Regions from separate parts of the Obesumbacterium proteus genome, predicted to be linked through region 3. Evidence: predicted binding sites of a transcription regulator. Region 3 holds the regulator's gene; each other region holds the start of a gene.
What was found. The regulator Fur, encoded in region 3, represses iron uptake genes when iron is present. The targets are predictions, from matches to a motif close to ATAATAATGAGAACNACTATCAA.
Positions count from the first base shown of each region.

Region 1: the regulator Fur is predicted to act here: its motif matches at 2,074-2,096, upstream of gpmA (2,3-diphosphoglycerate-dependent phosphoglycerate mutase).
Region 2: the regulator Fur is predicted to act here: its motif matches at 2,514-2,536, upstream of zupT (zinc transporter ZupT).
Region 4: the regulator Fur is predicted to act here: its motif matches at 2,805-2,827, upstream of DSM2777_RS12615 (Nramp family divalent metal transporter).

Region 1 is NZ_CP014608.1:2,577,398-2,580,905, forward strand. It holds gene aroG (3-deoxy-7-phosphoheptulonate synthase AroG) at 1-577, shown strand, start outside; gene DSM2777_RS12270 (Spy/CpxP family protein refolding chaperone) at 648-1,067, opposite strand; gene gpmA (2,3-diphosphoglycerate-dependent phosphoglycerate mutase) at 1,293-2,045, opposite strand; gene DSM2777_RS12280 (GntR family transcriptional regulator) at 2,363-3,070, shown strand; gene DSM2777_RS12285 (sugar phosphate isomerase/epimerase family protein) at 3,079-3,508, shown strand, end outside.
Region 2 is NZ_CP014608.1:4,745,409-4,748,916, reverse strand. It holds gene yjeH (L-methionine/branched-chain amino acid transporter) at 1-155, shown strand, start outside; gene ubiK (ubiquinone biosynthesis accessory factor UbiK) at 223-501, opposite strand; FMN riboswitch at 709-886, shown strand; gene ribB (3,4-dihydroxy-2-butanone-4-phosphate synthase) at 1,006-1,659, shown strand; gene zupT (zinc transporter ZupT) at 1,728-2,501, opposite strand; gene ygiD (4,5-DOPA-extradiol-dioxygenase) at 2,734-3,508, shown strand, end outside.
Region 3 is NZ_CP014608.1:2,477,515-2,481,022, reverse strand. It holds gene ybfE (LexA regulated protein) at 221-496, shown strand; gene fldA (flavodoxin FldA) at 618-1,145, shown strand; gene fur (ferric iron uptake transcriptional regulator) at 1,465-1,914, shown strand; gene DSM2777_RS11815 (beta-N-acetylhexosaminidase) at 2,185-3,508, opposite strand, start outside.
Region 4 is NZ_CP014608.1:2,643,587-2,647,094, reverse strand. It holds gene mgrA (L-glyceraldehyde 3-phosphate reductase) at 1-241, shown strand, start outside; gene DSM2777_RS12625 (sugar O-acetyltransferase) at 238-780, opposite strand; gene DSM2777_RS12620 (DUF2502 domain-containing protein) at 999-1,415, shown strand; gene DSM2777_RS12615 (Nramp family divalent metal transporter) at 1,493-2,728, opposite strand; gene DSM2777_RS12610 (NupC/NupG family nucleoside CNT transporter) at 3,146-3,508, shown strand, end outside.

The DNA.
Region 1 (3,508 bases), 100 kb from region 3:
GGGCGCTATTGGCGCGCGTACTACGGAATCACAGGTCCACCGCGAGCTGGCTTCAGGTTTATCTTGCCCAGTTGGATTTAAAAATGGCACCGATGGCACCATCAAAGTGGCTATTGATGCGATCAACGCCGCAAGCGCGGCACATTGCTTCTTGTCAGTCACCAAATGGGGTCACTCAGCGATTGTGAACACCAGCGGTAACGGCGATTGCCATATTATTCTACGCGGTGGCAAAGAGCCAAACTATAGCGCTGCACATGTACAGGAAGTGAAAGCGGGGCTGAAAAAAGCCGGTTTGGCTGAGCAGGTGATGATTGATTTCAGCCATGCAAACAGCAGCAAACAATTCAAAAAGCAGCTAGAAGTCTGCACTGACGTTTGTCATCAGCTCGAAGCTGGTGATAAAGCCATTATGGGCGTGATGATTGAGAGTCATCTTGAAGAAGGTAACCAGAACCTAGAAGGCACCGAGCCTTTGGTTTATGGCAAAAGCGTGACTGATGCATGTATTGGTTGGGATGATACTGAAACGGTACTGCGCCAATTAGCTCAGGCAGTGAAAGCACGCCGCGGTTAATTCAGCTGTTCACAAAAAAAGCCCACTTCACAGAGTGGGCTTTTTACTAGAGAAAATCCGATCACAATTTTTATTGCTGCTGCATTTCTTGTGCTAAATCGCTTTTAACCTGTGCTTTTTGTTCTGGGGTTAAAATTTTGCTCAAATTAAAGAAATACTGCATACGATAATAACGCGCTTGTTCTTGTGCCTTGCCGAAAGCCGCAATTTGTTTCTTAACCGCAGTTTCATCCCACTTGCCTGAATCAATAATATCGATAAGCAGACCATTTTGAATATCTTTAGTATCGATGGTAGCCATCTTTTTATCGGTATCGCTGCGCAACGTTTTTATCTGTTCAACTTGAGATGGTGTTAAATGCAGATGTTGGATCATCGGGTCTTGCTGCTGCTCAGGTTGAATACTGGTGCCTGTATTACTCGATGCTAATGCGAAGCCTGAGAAAATAAGCGCTGAAGCCGCAAGAGTTAACTTAGAAAGTTTGTTCATTTAATAGATTCCATCTAGTAAAAAGAGTGGTGAATACAAAATACTGTAAACCATTTATGAATTAGTGTTGTAATGAAGTGTGTGAACTCGTGAACGCAGAATATTTTATTATGTGTGATTGTTATTTATTGGTTACATGAATTTCTGTAATTTTTCACGCTGAGTTTCAGTCATAGAAAAGTAAAAAAGCGCCCGAAGGCGCTTAATAATAAAGTACGTTGGTGATTATTTTGCTTTGCCTTGATTGGCAACCGCGGCGGCTTTGGCGGCAATTTCAGCGGCATCGCCAAGATAGTAACGTTTTAACGGTTTAAGATTTTCATCAAACTCATAGACCAACGGTACGCCGGTTGGAATATTCAGCTCAAGAATTTCATCTTCGCTTAGGTTATCTAAGTATTTAACCAATGCGCGCAGTGAGTTACCGTGTGCTGCAATAATGACGCGTTCGCCGCTCGCGATGCGTGGCTTAATCACATCGGTCCAGTAAGGAATAACGCGATCAATAGTGGTTGCCAAGCTCTCGGTAACCGGCAGTTCCTGCTCGCTGAGTTTGGCGTAACGAGGATCGTGGCCAGGATAGCGCTCATCTTCTTTGGTTAATTCAGGAGGCGTAACGGCAAAACCACGGCGCCACAGTTTTACCTGATCGTCGCCATATTTTTGTGCGGTTTCAGCCTTGTTCAGCCCCTGCAAAGCACCGTAATGACGTTCGTTCAGCTTCCATGATTTTTCAACCGGCAGCCATTGCTGTTCCAGCTCATCCAGCACATTCCACAACGTGTGGATCGCACGTTTCAGCACTGATGTGTATGCAAAATCAAAGGAGAAACCTTGTTCTTTTAAAAGCTTACCCGCCGATTTTGCTTCGGAACGTCCTTTGTCAGAAAGCTCAACATCCGTCCAGCCAGTGAAGCGGTTTTCTTTGTTCCACTCGCTTTCACCGTGTCGTACCAAAACTAATTTAGTCACAGCCATGGGTAAACTCCTTAGCGTAATTTATTAAATGATAACTATTATCATTATATTGCCATCACACAGCAAACAGCAATAGCTGAGTCTAAACATAGCTAATTTCAGCGCATATGTGTACGTATGAAGTGGGGGATTCGTGCGGATAGTGCCCGTTAGCTGCATTTTCAATGCGTTTTTCCATTGCGCAATAAGCCTACATTTCGCACAGATTATGGGAGTAAGTTCACAATTAATTGTTAACGCAGAGGGCAGTGATTGTCTTCATTGCAGAGTCAATGTAATGTCATTTTAAATCTGGTTTAAACCAAATGGATTAAGTCATGCAGAACAATTCCACGGTAGAATTTGCGAAACAGAAACTCAATGATTGGCTAAAGATGGGGGTGATTACTCCAGGGAGTAAGCTTCCTTCTGAGCGAGAGCTCGAGGAACTCTTAGGGATTAAACGTATGACCCTGCGTCAGGCGTTACTGTATCTCGAAGGTGAATCAAAAATATTCCGTAAAGATCGCCGAGGCTGGTTTGTTGCGTTGCCACGTTTCAATTACAGCCCTAGCAGCTCGACCAGCTTTAAACAGGCTGCGATAGAGCAGGGGCGTTTGCCGTCTTGGGGATATTTAGAAAAAGAGAGTGTTTACACTGCGCCAGCAGACGTATTGTCATTACTCGGGGTCAGTGAAGGGGAAACGCTCTACAAAATCTCAGGCTGGGGCGCGCTCGATAGTCACAAAGTTTTCTACCATGAAACTTTTATTAATGCACAGGTTGCCCCTGACTTTATTGGTCAGCTTGGTGAGCGTTCATTTGCCGAAGTATGGGAAAAAAACTATGCCAAAAAAACACATACCCAGCATTTGGAATTTAAACCTACTCGCCTTTCCGGCGGTGCATGCAAAGGCATGGGGGGAACATCGGGTACGCCGTCCATTCGAGTCAAAAAATATCGCGCCGACGAAGCAAATAAAATTGTTCAAATTGATATCGAATATTGGCGTTTTGAGTCAGTAGAATTTTTTATCGACTTATAGGAAGCATCATGAATCGTATACAAGCCACAAAGATATTGCAGCGTGCAGATAATATTCCGTTGTATCTACATGCCTATGCATTTCATCTTAATATGAGAGTGGAAAAGATATTACCTGAAAACCTGCTGGATATTGCCAGTCAGCATCAGCTTAAAGGTATAAAAGTTCATGTTTTAGATGGTGAGAGTCAGTCTTTAAGCTGTGCTAACGATGAACGATTGCAACAGTTTGGCGAAAAAGCACGTCGTTTAGGGCTGGATATTCATATTGAAACCAGCGCATCGGATGCTAAAACAATAGATCAAGCTGTAGCTATTGCAACAAAATCGGGAGCCTCCTCGGTACGATTTTATCCGCGCTATGAAGGGCATTTGAATGCCGTTCTCGCTCAGATTAGACAAGATATTCACTATATTAAAGAGAATTACCAACACAGCG
Region 2 (3,508 bases), 2.3 Mb from region 3:
GCCGTTCGCGCCTGATGGCGGCGATAGGCAGCGTATTGTGTTTGTTATTGCTCTACATGGTTGGCTGGAAAAGCATTTATGCCATCGTGATGCTAGCCGCGCTGTGGGCTTTGTTACCACGGCGGGCGATGGAAAGCGGATTAAACTCCCATTAGCTATCTAGCTAGCAGCAATAAAAAACGGAAGCCTAGGCTTCCGTTTTTACGTTCATGTTCGACTCGCTTATTCAGCGTCTTTTGCCGCCGGTGTTTCGCTTGCTGCCAGTTTTTCTTCTAGCGCCGCCAAGCGTTGTTCCATCATCGCCAGCTTTTCACGCGTGCGCAGCAAAACCTGCGTCTGAACGTCAAACTCTTCGCGATTCACTAAATCCATACGATTAAATTGCGCCTGCAGGATTTGGCGGATTTTTTTCTCGACATCATCCCCGAACTCGCGCAGTCCTTTTGGCATGGATTCATGCACCTGACGGGCAATCTGTTCAATTTTCTTCGGGTCAATCATGGCGTGTTCCTTGGTCGTTATGGTCATGCGTTAGGGCTTAAGAACCACTATCAGAACGAATGACGATGATATTGAGCTGATGCACAATAGCAGAGCTATAGCTGCATAGTGTAATGCGAGTTGGCGAATGGATAAACCTCTGTGATCGCTCTTGGATAATCTGGAATGACGATTGCCCAAACTAATCATTAGCGTTATAGTTGACCTGCTTATTCTCAGGGCGGGGTGGAAGTCCCCACCGGCGGTAAATTTATGCATAACGCATGCCTTTCACGGCAAGCGCAGCATAAAAAGCCCGCGAGCGCTTATGCTGCAAGGTGTAAGGACAGCAGATCCGGTGTAATTCCGGAGCCGACGGTTAGAGTCCGGATGGGAGAGAGTAACGATACCTGTTGGGTTTGTCCCACTCGCGTTATTAGGCGCGTTAGCCGTAGGCTTACGTTTGCCACTCCTCAAAGCTGCCCTGATTCTGGTAATCCATATAATTAATGAGGTTTTTTTACCATGAATCAGACTTTACTTTCCGATTTTGGTACTCCGATGGAACGTGTTGAACGTGCGCTAGCTGCATTGCGTGAAGGCCGTGGCGTTATGGTGCTTGACGATGAAAATCGTGAGAACGAAGGCGACATGATTTTCCCTGCTGAAACCATGACTGAAGAACAGATGGCGCTGACCATCCGTCACGGTAGTGGCATTGTTTGCCTGTGCATCACCGAAGAGCGTCGTTTGCAGTTAGACCTGCCGATGATGGTTAGCAACAACACCAGCCATTACGGTACCGCATTCACCGTGACTATCGAAGCCGCTGAAGGCGTGACGACCGGCGTTTCCGCCAAAGACCGTTTGACTACCGTGCGTGCCGCAAGCGCTGAAGGCGCTAAGCCTTCTGACCTGCATCGCCCTGGCCACGTGTTCCCGCTGCGCGCTCAAAACGGCGGCGTTCTGACTCGTCGTGGTCATACTGAAGCAACTATCGATCTGGTAACTTTAGCGGGCTTCCGTTCTGCGGGCGTACTGTGTGAACTGACCAATGACGACGGCACCATGGCGCGCGCGCCAGAAGTGATTGTGTTTGCTAACAAACATAACATGCCAGTCGTGACCATCGATGATTTGGTGGCTTACCGTCAGTCTCAAGAGAAAATTGCGAGCTAATTTCGCTGAGCTCTGCACGAAAAGGACAGCCTAGGCTGTCCTTTTTGCTATTTGGAGATTGGAGAGTCTTAACCGAGCGGGCTGCTTTGTAACAGCGTCAGGCTAAAGCCCATCACCGTCATACCGCACAGCACGCCATAGCTTGGGTTATTCTGCGGATCAATCTCTTTGGCTAGCGGCATCAGTTCGTCTACCGATAGCGCCACCATAATACCCGCCACCATAGCCATGATTGAGGCCATTAGCACCGGAGATATGGCCGGTCCCAGCAGGAAGAACGCCAGAAACCCACCTAAAATTTCGGCGAAGCCCGAAACGCTGGCCCACCATAGCGCCTTGGTTTTTGAACCCGTGGCGGCATAGACTGGCCCCGCAACCGCTAAGCCTTCAGGAATATTGTGAATGGCAACCGCAAGCGCAATGCCCATCCCTAACTCGAGATCGGAGCTGGCGGTGACGAAGGTGGCAATGCCTTCTGGAAAGTTGTGCAGGCTAATACCGAGCGTCAGCAGCATGGCTGTACGGCGTAGGTTGCGTGTTTTCCCTGCTTTAGGCGCATCCATTAGGTCATGTGCATGCTGGTGCGGCAACATTCTGTCCAACATGAAATAGCCCACCAAACCAATGATGAACATGCCATAGCCGAGCATCGGCGACATACCTTGGGTATCCAGCGCGGCGGGTAACATTTCCATCAAAGAAATCAGCAACATAATCCCTGCGGCAAAGCCAAGCGCAAAGGCTAAAACCCGGTTGGAGGGTTTCTGTCCGATAATGGCTAATAACGCGCCGACAAATGTGGCACCGCCGGCAAGCAAAGTCAGAATAAGTGGAACTGACATAGCGCCTCCTTGTTGATAATGACTCCTATTATTGTTTTAACCTATCTTTAAGTAAATAGCGAATACAAAGTTATTACCAATGACTCTAATAACTCAACCCCCTCTGGGTCTGATATTCAAATTTACTGACAATCATCATCATGGTTATCCGGCAGACGATCGAGATAAATCTGAGTAATGTATAACCATTCGGAGGCGATGCTCTCCGCCAGACTAAGAAAAGGATAATGTTATGACTACCTCTCGTATGCCTGCGCTATTTCTCGGTCACGGTAGCCCGATGAACGTGCTGGAAGAAAATGACTACACTACGGCTTGGCGCGAGTTAGGTAAAACGCTACCGCGCCCGAAAGCGATTGTTGCTGTTTCGGCTCACTGGTACACCCGTGGCACGTTTGTGACGGCGATGGAGCAGCCACGGACAATCCATGATTTTGGTGGATTCCCACAGGCACTGTTCGATACGCAATATCCAGCGCCTGGCTCGCCTGAACTTGCTCGTCGAGTACAGGAATTACTGGCTCCAGAAATGGTGCATTTGGATACCAGCGAATGGGGTTTGGATCATGGTACTTGGGGCGTTTTGATCAAAATGTACCCAGATGCCGATATTCCGGTGATCCAACTGAGTATTGATGGTACTCAACCTGCGGATTATCACTATGAATTAGGCAAGAAACTCGCCGCTTGGCGCGATGAAGGCGTGATGATTGTCGCGAGCGGAAACGTGGTACATAACCTGCGAATGGTTAAGTGGCAGGGCGAAGCCGAACCTTATCCGTGGGCATTTAGCTTTGATAATTTTGTGCGTGAGAATCTGGCCTATAAAGGCGAAAACCATCCGCTGGTTAACTTTATGCAGCATGAAGGCGCTGAATTATCTAACCCATCGCCGGAACACTTCCTGCCGCTGTTATATGTGCTTGGTGCATGGAACGGTGAAGAGCCGATTTCTGTGCCGGTGGACGGCATTGTGATGGCGTCGCTGAGTATGTTATCGGTCGTCG
Region 3 (3,508 bases):
CCGCCTCACTGTAGAAAAAAACACCATTCATCAGTGAGGTAAGTAAGATTAAGGATTGTCGCGGCTGGGGGCGCTAGGGTATTATGGCGCGCTATTATTCTGGCAGGCAGTTTTGCTGTTCAAGGATAGTGCCGGTAAAGGGTGAATGGCCCTAGTATGTTAATCATGATCTGATTCGTTACGCAGATTCAAAATTCTCCTTGTAGTACCGCTACCTGATATGGCCAAAGAACAAACGGACCGCACGACTCTGGATCTGTTCGCAGATGAACGTCGTCCGGGTCGCCCGAAAACCAACCCGTTATCTCGGGATGAACAGCTAAGAATTAACAAACGCAACCAACTGCGCCGCGATAAAGTGAAAGGACTGCGTCGCGTCGAGCTAAAAATTAACGAAGAAGCGGTTGAAATGCTGAATCGTTTGGCTCAAGAACAAAACATTAGCCGCAGTGAATTGATTGAACAAATTTTACTCAATCAGATTTTAAAATCTTAACGCCACCAGCACACAATGACGACAAATCGATACGGTTTAAAGTGCTATAGTGCGTAAAGTACGTACTGGTCTTTCTCAAGATTCTAGTTTAATTATTTGATATAAAAGGTATAAACGCGACATGGCAATCGTAGGCATTTTCTTTGGCAGCGACACGGGCAACACGGAAAACATCGCTAAGATGATCCAAAAGCAACTCGGAAAAGACGTTGCTGAAGTTCATGACATTGCCAAAAGCAGCAAAGAAGACATCGAAGCATTCGATATTCTTCTGCTTGGCATCCCAACATGGTATTACGGCGAAGCTCAGTGTGACTGGGATGATTTCTTCCCTTCTCTGGAAGAGATCGACTTCAACGGTAAACTGGTTGCTCTGTTTGGCTGCGGCGACCAAGAAGACTATGCAGAGTACTTCTGCGACGCAATGGGCACCATCCGTGATTTGATCGAGCCACGCGGCGCGACCATCGTTGGTCACTGGCCAACTGCGGGTTACCATTTTGAAGCGTCTAAAGCGCTGGTTGATGACAAAACCTTCGTTGGTTTGGCTATTGACGAAGATCGCCAGCCTGAACTCACCGCAACGCGTGTTGATGCGTGGGTGAAACAAATCTCCGAAGAGATGAGCTTGGCTGAACTGGCTGGCTAACATGAAATTGAACCCGCTGACTGCATAAGCCAGCGGGTATTTCAGCGATTGGCGAAAGCAATTTGCAACATCTATGTAACTCATTTTTCTCGCTCTAGCCCCCGCCACCAGCAGAGTTACATATTTGTCAGTGTGTTACGTTTTATTTCCACCCTGTAGTTCCGTCCAAGTTGTTAACACACTGCGGTTTCCATTTACCGCCATCAGCTTTATAATGAATCTCAATTATATTTTCAGTTCGGTGACAATTAGGGCAACGCTGGCAGCAAATGCAGGCTATCCTAAACGTCTTCGAGCTAAGTAACGGGACAGAATCCGAATGACAGATAACAACACTCCTTTAAAGAAGGCTGGACTTAAAGTCACGCTTCCGCGTCTTAAGATTCTGGAAGTTCTGCAAGATCCAACTTGCCATCACGTCAGCGCAGAAGACCTGTATAAGAAGCTGATCGATATGGGTGAAGAAATCGGCTTAGCCACCGTTTACCGTGTACTGAACCAGTTCGACGAGGCTGGAATTGTGACTCGTCACAATTTTGAAGGCGGAAAATCTGTATTTGAACTGACCCAACAGCATCACCATGATCATCTGATCTGCTTAGACTGCGGTAAAGTGATCGAGTTTAGCGACGATTCCATCGAAAAACGTCAGCACGAAATTGCTAAAAAATATGGTATCCAGCTGACCAACCACAGCCTGTACCTGTATGGTCACTGCGCTGAGGGTGATTGCCGCGAAGACGAAAGTCTGCACGATGGCAGAGAGTAAAAACACGCGAGTGTAAATGAGGCGACCTGAGGGTCGCTTTTTTATTGCCTGAAATCCAAAGAATCCGTTTTCTCGGCAAAAAACAGACAAAAAAAAGCCCCTCAGGCAGGGGGCTAAGCAACTCACAACTAAATCACTCATATGGCTTCGGCAGATACCATAGCAACAATAATGATGATGAAACGGTATTAAGAACCACTGCATTAATACGTTATTGCGCTATTCCCTACCCCACCGGGGCAGGAAATACCGAACTTACCTATTTGGATATCACGCCTGTACCGGTTCTACGCGGCTATAGCGTTTACCATCTGGGCTCACTGAACGAATTTGAACGTCACCAGAAACGGTCGGTTGAGCTTTAGCATCATAACGCTGCCACTGCTTGCCGCCGTCTACGGAGTATTCAATCCCCAGCCCTGGCAGCGCAATGTTGGCTTCCAATTTCCCGCCCACGACTTTTGCCCCAGGAACCGGCAGGCGATATTCCACACCGGCTTTATCCATTTTCGCCAGCTCACGCTGCCCCATCAGGTTTGCAAAGCGCTGCCAATCGCTCAGCAGAGATTTTTTATCTACCAGATTGGTTTCACCGCCTTTATATTCGCGGCCCGCTTTGTAGTCCTGCTCCCAGCCCGCGCGATGCCATCCACGCTCCGCCACCGTCATAACGCGAGGATAGATTTTATACTCCATCATTTCGTCAGTGCGCGTAGTTTCACTCCACAGCTGCGCTGAGAGTCCATAAACGCCCGGCCATGGCTTATCGCTTTTCGCGGTAAAGAAATTGCCGTCACGGTCTACGGAAGTTTCCGCGTTCTGTGGCATGTTGTCTGGCGCGAAGCTGAAGATCTTACGCTCATCGTTAAAGCGAGTTCCCCAGTAGTAGCCATTTTCCTGTGGATTCACCTCATACGGGAAATCCATGTAGACGTAGTCTGGGTTAGAAACCGTTACTTCGTAGCCTTTGTTCGCCCAGTCGTTGACGGTATCAAAACCGCCCCAATAGAGCGTATCCCAGAAGTTGACGCCCACGCGCTTGGTGGCAAATGCCTTCGCATCTTTGGCATCTTTCAGACCATCCTGCCACGCCTGCATTTTTTCAATGCCGTGCTTATTGACGATCTGGCTAACTTCAATCGCAAAGTGGCTTGGGAGATGTTCCATATCTTCCACTTTGCCGCTCTTGATTAGGGTCTGACAAACCTGAGACTGCGCCCATGGTTTATCTTCTTTGCTTTGATCGATAATGCCTTTACCCGGCTCAATCTTGCCATTCTTATCCTGATAACCCGGCCCTAAGCGGATGTTTTTAGCTTCATCACCGCCGAAGTGCCACGTGGTTAACGGCTGCCCCGCCTCTTTGTGCATCTGCGCTACTTCGCCAATCACTTTATCGACAAAGCGCTTAGAAGAATCTAAGCATGGGTTCAAATAGCTCTTACGATCGTAGAACTGCACAGACGTGGTGTTTGACGTATCCGTTGGATCAACCAAACGGAATTCGTTAGCGCCCTTCTCGTCACCAGCGGCTTTCAGTTTGTCATAACGCGCTTCCATTGAAATCACAGCGGCACGCGCATGCGCAGGCATA
Region 4 (3,508 bases), 170 kb from region 3:
ACCAGAAGCCATTACTGAGCAGAAACTGGGTAAAATTAAGCAGCTTAATGAGATGGCGCTGGCGCGAGGGCAAAAACTGTCGCAAATGGCGCTGGCATGGGTGCTACGTGGCGATCGCGTGACATCGGTACTGATCGGTGCAAGCCGTATCAGCCAAATTGAAGATGCCGTGGGTATGCTAGAAAACCGACATTTTAGCGCCGAAGAGCTCAGCGCTATCGAAAAAACCCTGGCCAGTTAATCTTCATCGACCGAACGCAATACACGACATGGATTTCCCGCTGCAACAACACGCGGCGGGATATCTTTCGTTACCACGCTGCCAGCACCAATTACAGAACCATCACCGATGGTGACACCCGGACACACAATCACCCCGCCGCCAATCCACACTTTGTTGCCAATCGTGATCGGCTTACCAAACTCAATGCCTGAAATTCGTCGTTCAGGATGGGTAGGATGTGCCGCGGTATATAGCTGCACATGAGGGGCGAACATCACGTCATCGCCGATAGTCACAGGCGCGATATCCAAAATAGTCAGATCCGTATTGGCGTAAAAACGCTGCCCAATTTTAATGTTGTAACCATAGTCGCAAAAGAACGGCCCGGTGATCTCAGCCTGCTTATCCACATTTGGCAACAGCGCTTCCAGCAGCTCTTTGCGCGCCTGCTGCTGCGACGGTAGCGTATGGTTAAACTGGAAACATAAATCAATCGCGCGTAGCCGATCGGCCACTAACTCAGGATCCGATGAGTAGTAGTTTTCGCCCTCAATCATCTTCTGTTTTTCACTTTTGCTCACGTGTACTGCTCCTAAAATTCGCTAGGCCGCCAGAATAATCTCAAACGTCGCGATTAACAGCGGATTCCCCCATTTCTCCACATTGTAATCACATTCACAATGCTAATATCAGCTCACATAAAGGAATGACGGCGTTATGTGTTGTTCATTGAAGATGATGCCAACCAACGTCCTTCCCCGTAAAGGAGAAAAACATGAACCCGCGTATAGCTGCAGTTATTTTTGCTTTTTGTAGCCTGATGCCTCTGGGCGTTGCACAGGCCACGTCAGCTGATATCGATTTACTTCCCGGCGTGAGTTTGCATCTTGGCGATCGCGATCAGCGAGGGAATTACTGGGATGGCTATGACTGGCGCGATCAAAACTGGTGGCGCAATCATCAAGGCCGTTGGGTTGGTGACCGCAGTCCTCGCGGCTATTACTGGGATGGTGGCCGCTGGCGTGACCATAACTGGTGGCAGAAAAACTACTATTCACGCGGCGGGAAGTATTATCGCTATGACCATAAAAACAAATATAAGCATCATGACCGTGGCAACCATTATGGTCACTATAAAAAACATGACCGCCATGACCACGACGATCGTGGCCACGGGCATGGCCATCACTAATGGCTGAATAAAAAAAGCAGGTTCACGAAAATGAACCTGCTTTTCTATAAATCTTCTAAAAACAAATCTTCTAAGCCTTAAAACAACATGCTCACCAACAGGTAGAAGTTGAGGCCGACGACCACGACCACAATAACTTTACCCAGCGCCTGAACGGTACGTCCGTTCACCATGTCGCCCATCAGTTCTTTATCGCCGGTGAAGCGCAGCAGCGGCACCAGTGCCAGAGCAATACCAAAGCTCAGCAGCACCTGACTTAACAATAGGATACGGGTCGCATCCAGCCCTGCCATAATCACGATGAAAGAAGGCAGCATGGTCACCACTCGGCGCACCCAGAGCGGAATGTAAAAACGCACAAAGCCCTGCATAACCACCTGACCCGCCAAGGTTCCCACCACGGTAGAAGACAAACCGGCAGCGACTAAGCTCAAACCAAAAATAGTGGCAGCAGCATTACCCAGCAGCGGTTTTAGCGTTAAATAAGCTTGGTCCAGCTCTGCAATTCCACTGTGGCCGCTAAAATGAAACGCTGCCGCTGCGGTTGCCATCATCGCAAGGTTAACAAAACCGGCGATGGTCATTGCAATGGCAACGTCGAGTTTAGTGGAAGAGTAACGTTCGGCCTTGGTTCCCAACGACGCAGAAGTTTGTGTCAGAGACGAATGCAGGTAAATCACATGCGGCATGATCGTTGCGCCTAACACACCGGCTGCCAAAAATACCGCTTCGTGAGTGGGTAAATCCGGAACCAACATCCCGTGCGCAAGTTGAGCAATGCTCGGCTGAGAGAACACCAGCTCCACGATATAAGCCGCAGCAACGAAAAGCAGCAAACCACCGATAACCAGCTCAAGCGGTTTCTGTCCACGGCGTTGTAGCGTTAGGATCAGGAAAGTGGCAATACCGGTTAACACCGCCCCTTCCAACAACGTACAGCCCAGCAATAACTTGAAGCCAATCGCGGCCCCGATAAACTCAGCCAAATCGGTCGCCATGGCAATGATTTCAGCCTGCACCCAATAAGCCCAAACGGCCGGACGAGGAAAGCGATCGCGAATATGTTCCGCTAAGTTTTTACCGGTCGCGATGCCAAGTTTTGCGGAAAGAAGTTGGATCAGCATGGCCATAAAGTTGGCCCATACAACAACCCACAGCAGCTTATAGCCGTAAGACGCACCGGCCTGAATATTGGTCGCAAAGTTACCGGGATCGATATAGCCGATGGCGGCGATAAAGGCAGGTCCCATCAGCGAAAATTTTATCTTTCGCGACGCAGGAGGAGTTGTTTCTGCAACACGTGAATCAAGCATACCAGCCACCTTAACACCTATAGTCACACTAACGATTTGTGACCTAAACTTCGTGATTAACTCCATTATTGTATAAGTGATAATGATTATCAATATCAACTTAAACGATACTTCCTATCCGTTCGATAGGCCGTTTGCTTGTGGAGTCTGACAAGGCGCTTTCAGCTCTTAAACACGTCGACACCCTCGCTTCTGGCATTTCTTCCAAATAAGCGAACTATGGTGTCTAATAATAATATCACAACTTCTCAAACTTTCATCAACATGGTCCTTGGGGGCTTTTTGTTACTTTTCTAACTTTTTTCTTGATTTACGTTATAACAATTTCAATATTTGCAACCGAAGTCTCGTTTTTACCTGTGCCGTTACATAGAATGTGCTGCGAAATTTAGCCTGCCTCATAATTTGGAGCACTGTATGTCCCCTATTTTGCATTTTGTTTTAGCCCTTGCGGTGGTAGCGGTACTTGCCCTGCTCGTTAGCCGCGATCGCAAAAGCATTCGCGTGCGCTTCATTGTTCAGCTGTTAGTTGTTGAAATCCTGCTGGCTTACTTCTTCCTGAACTCCAACATTGGTTTGGGCTTTGTGAAGGGTTTCTCTGGGTTCTTCGAAACGCTGCTCAAATATGCGGCAGAAGGTACCAACTTCGTCTTCGGTAACATGAGTGACAAAGGTCTGGCCTTCTTCTTCCTGAACGTACTGTGCCCAATCGTCTTTATCTCTGCTTTGATTGGTATTCTTCAGCACATCCGCGTATTGCCGGTTATCATCCGCGCAATT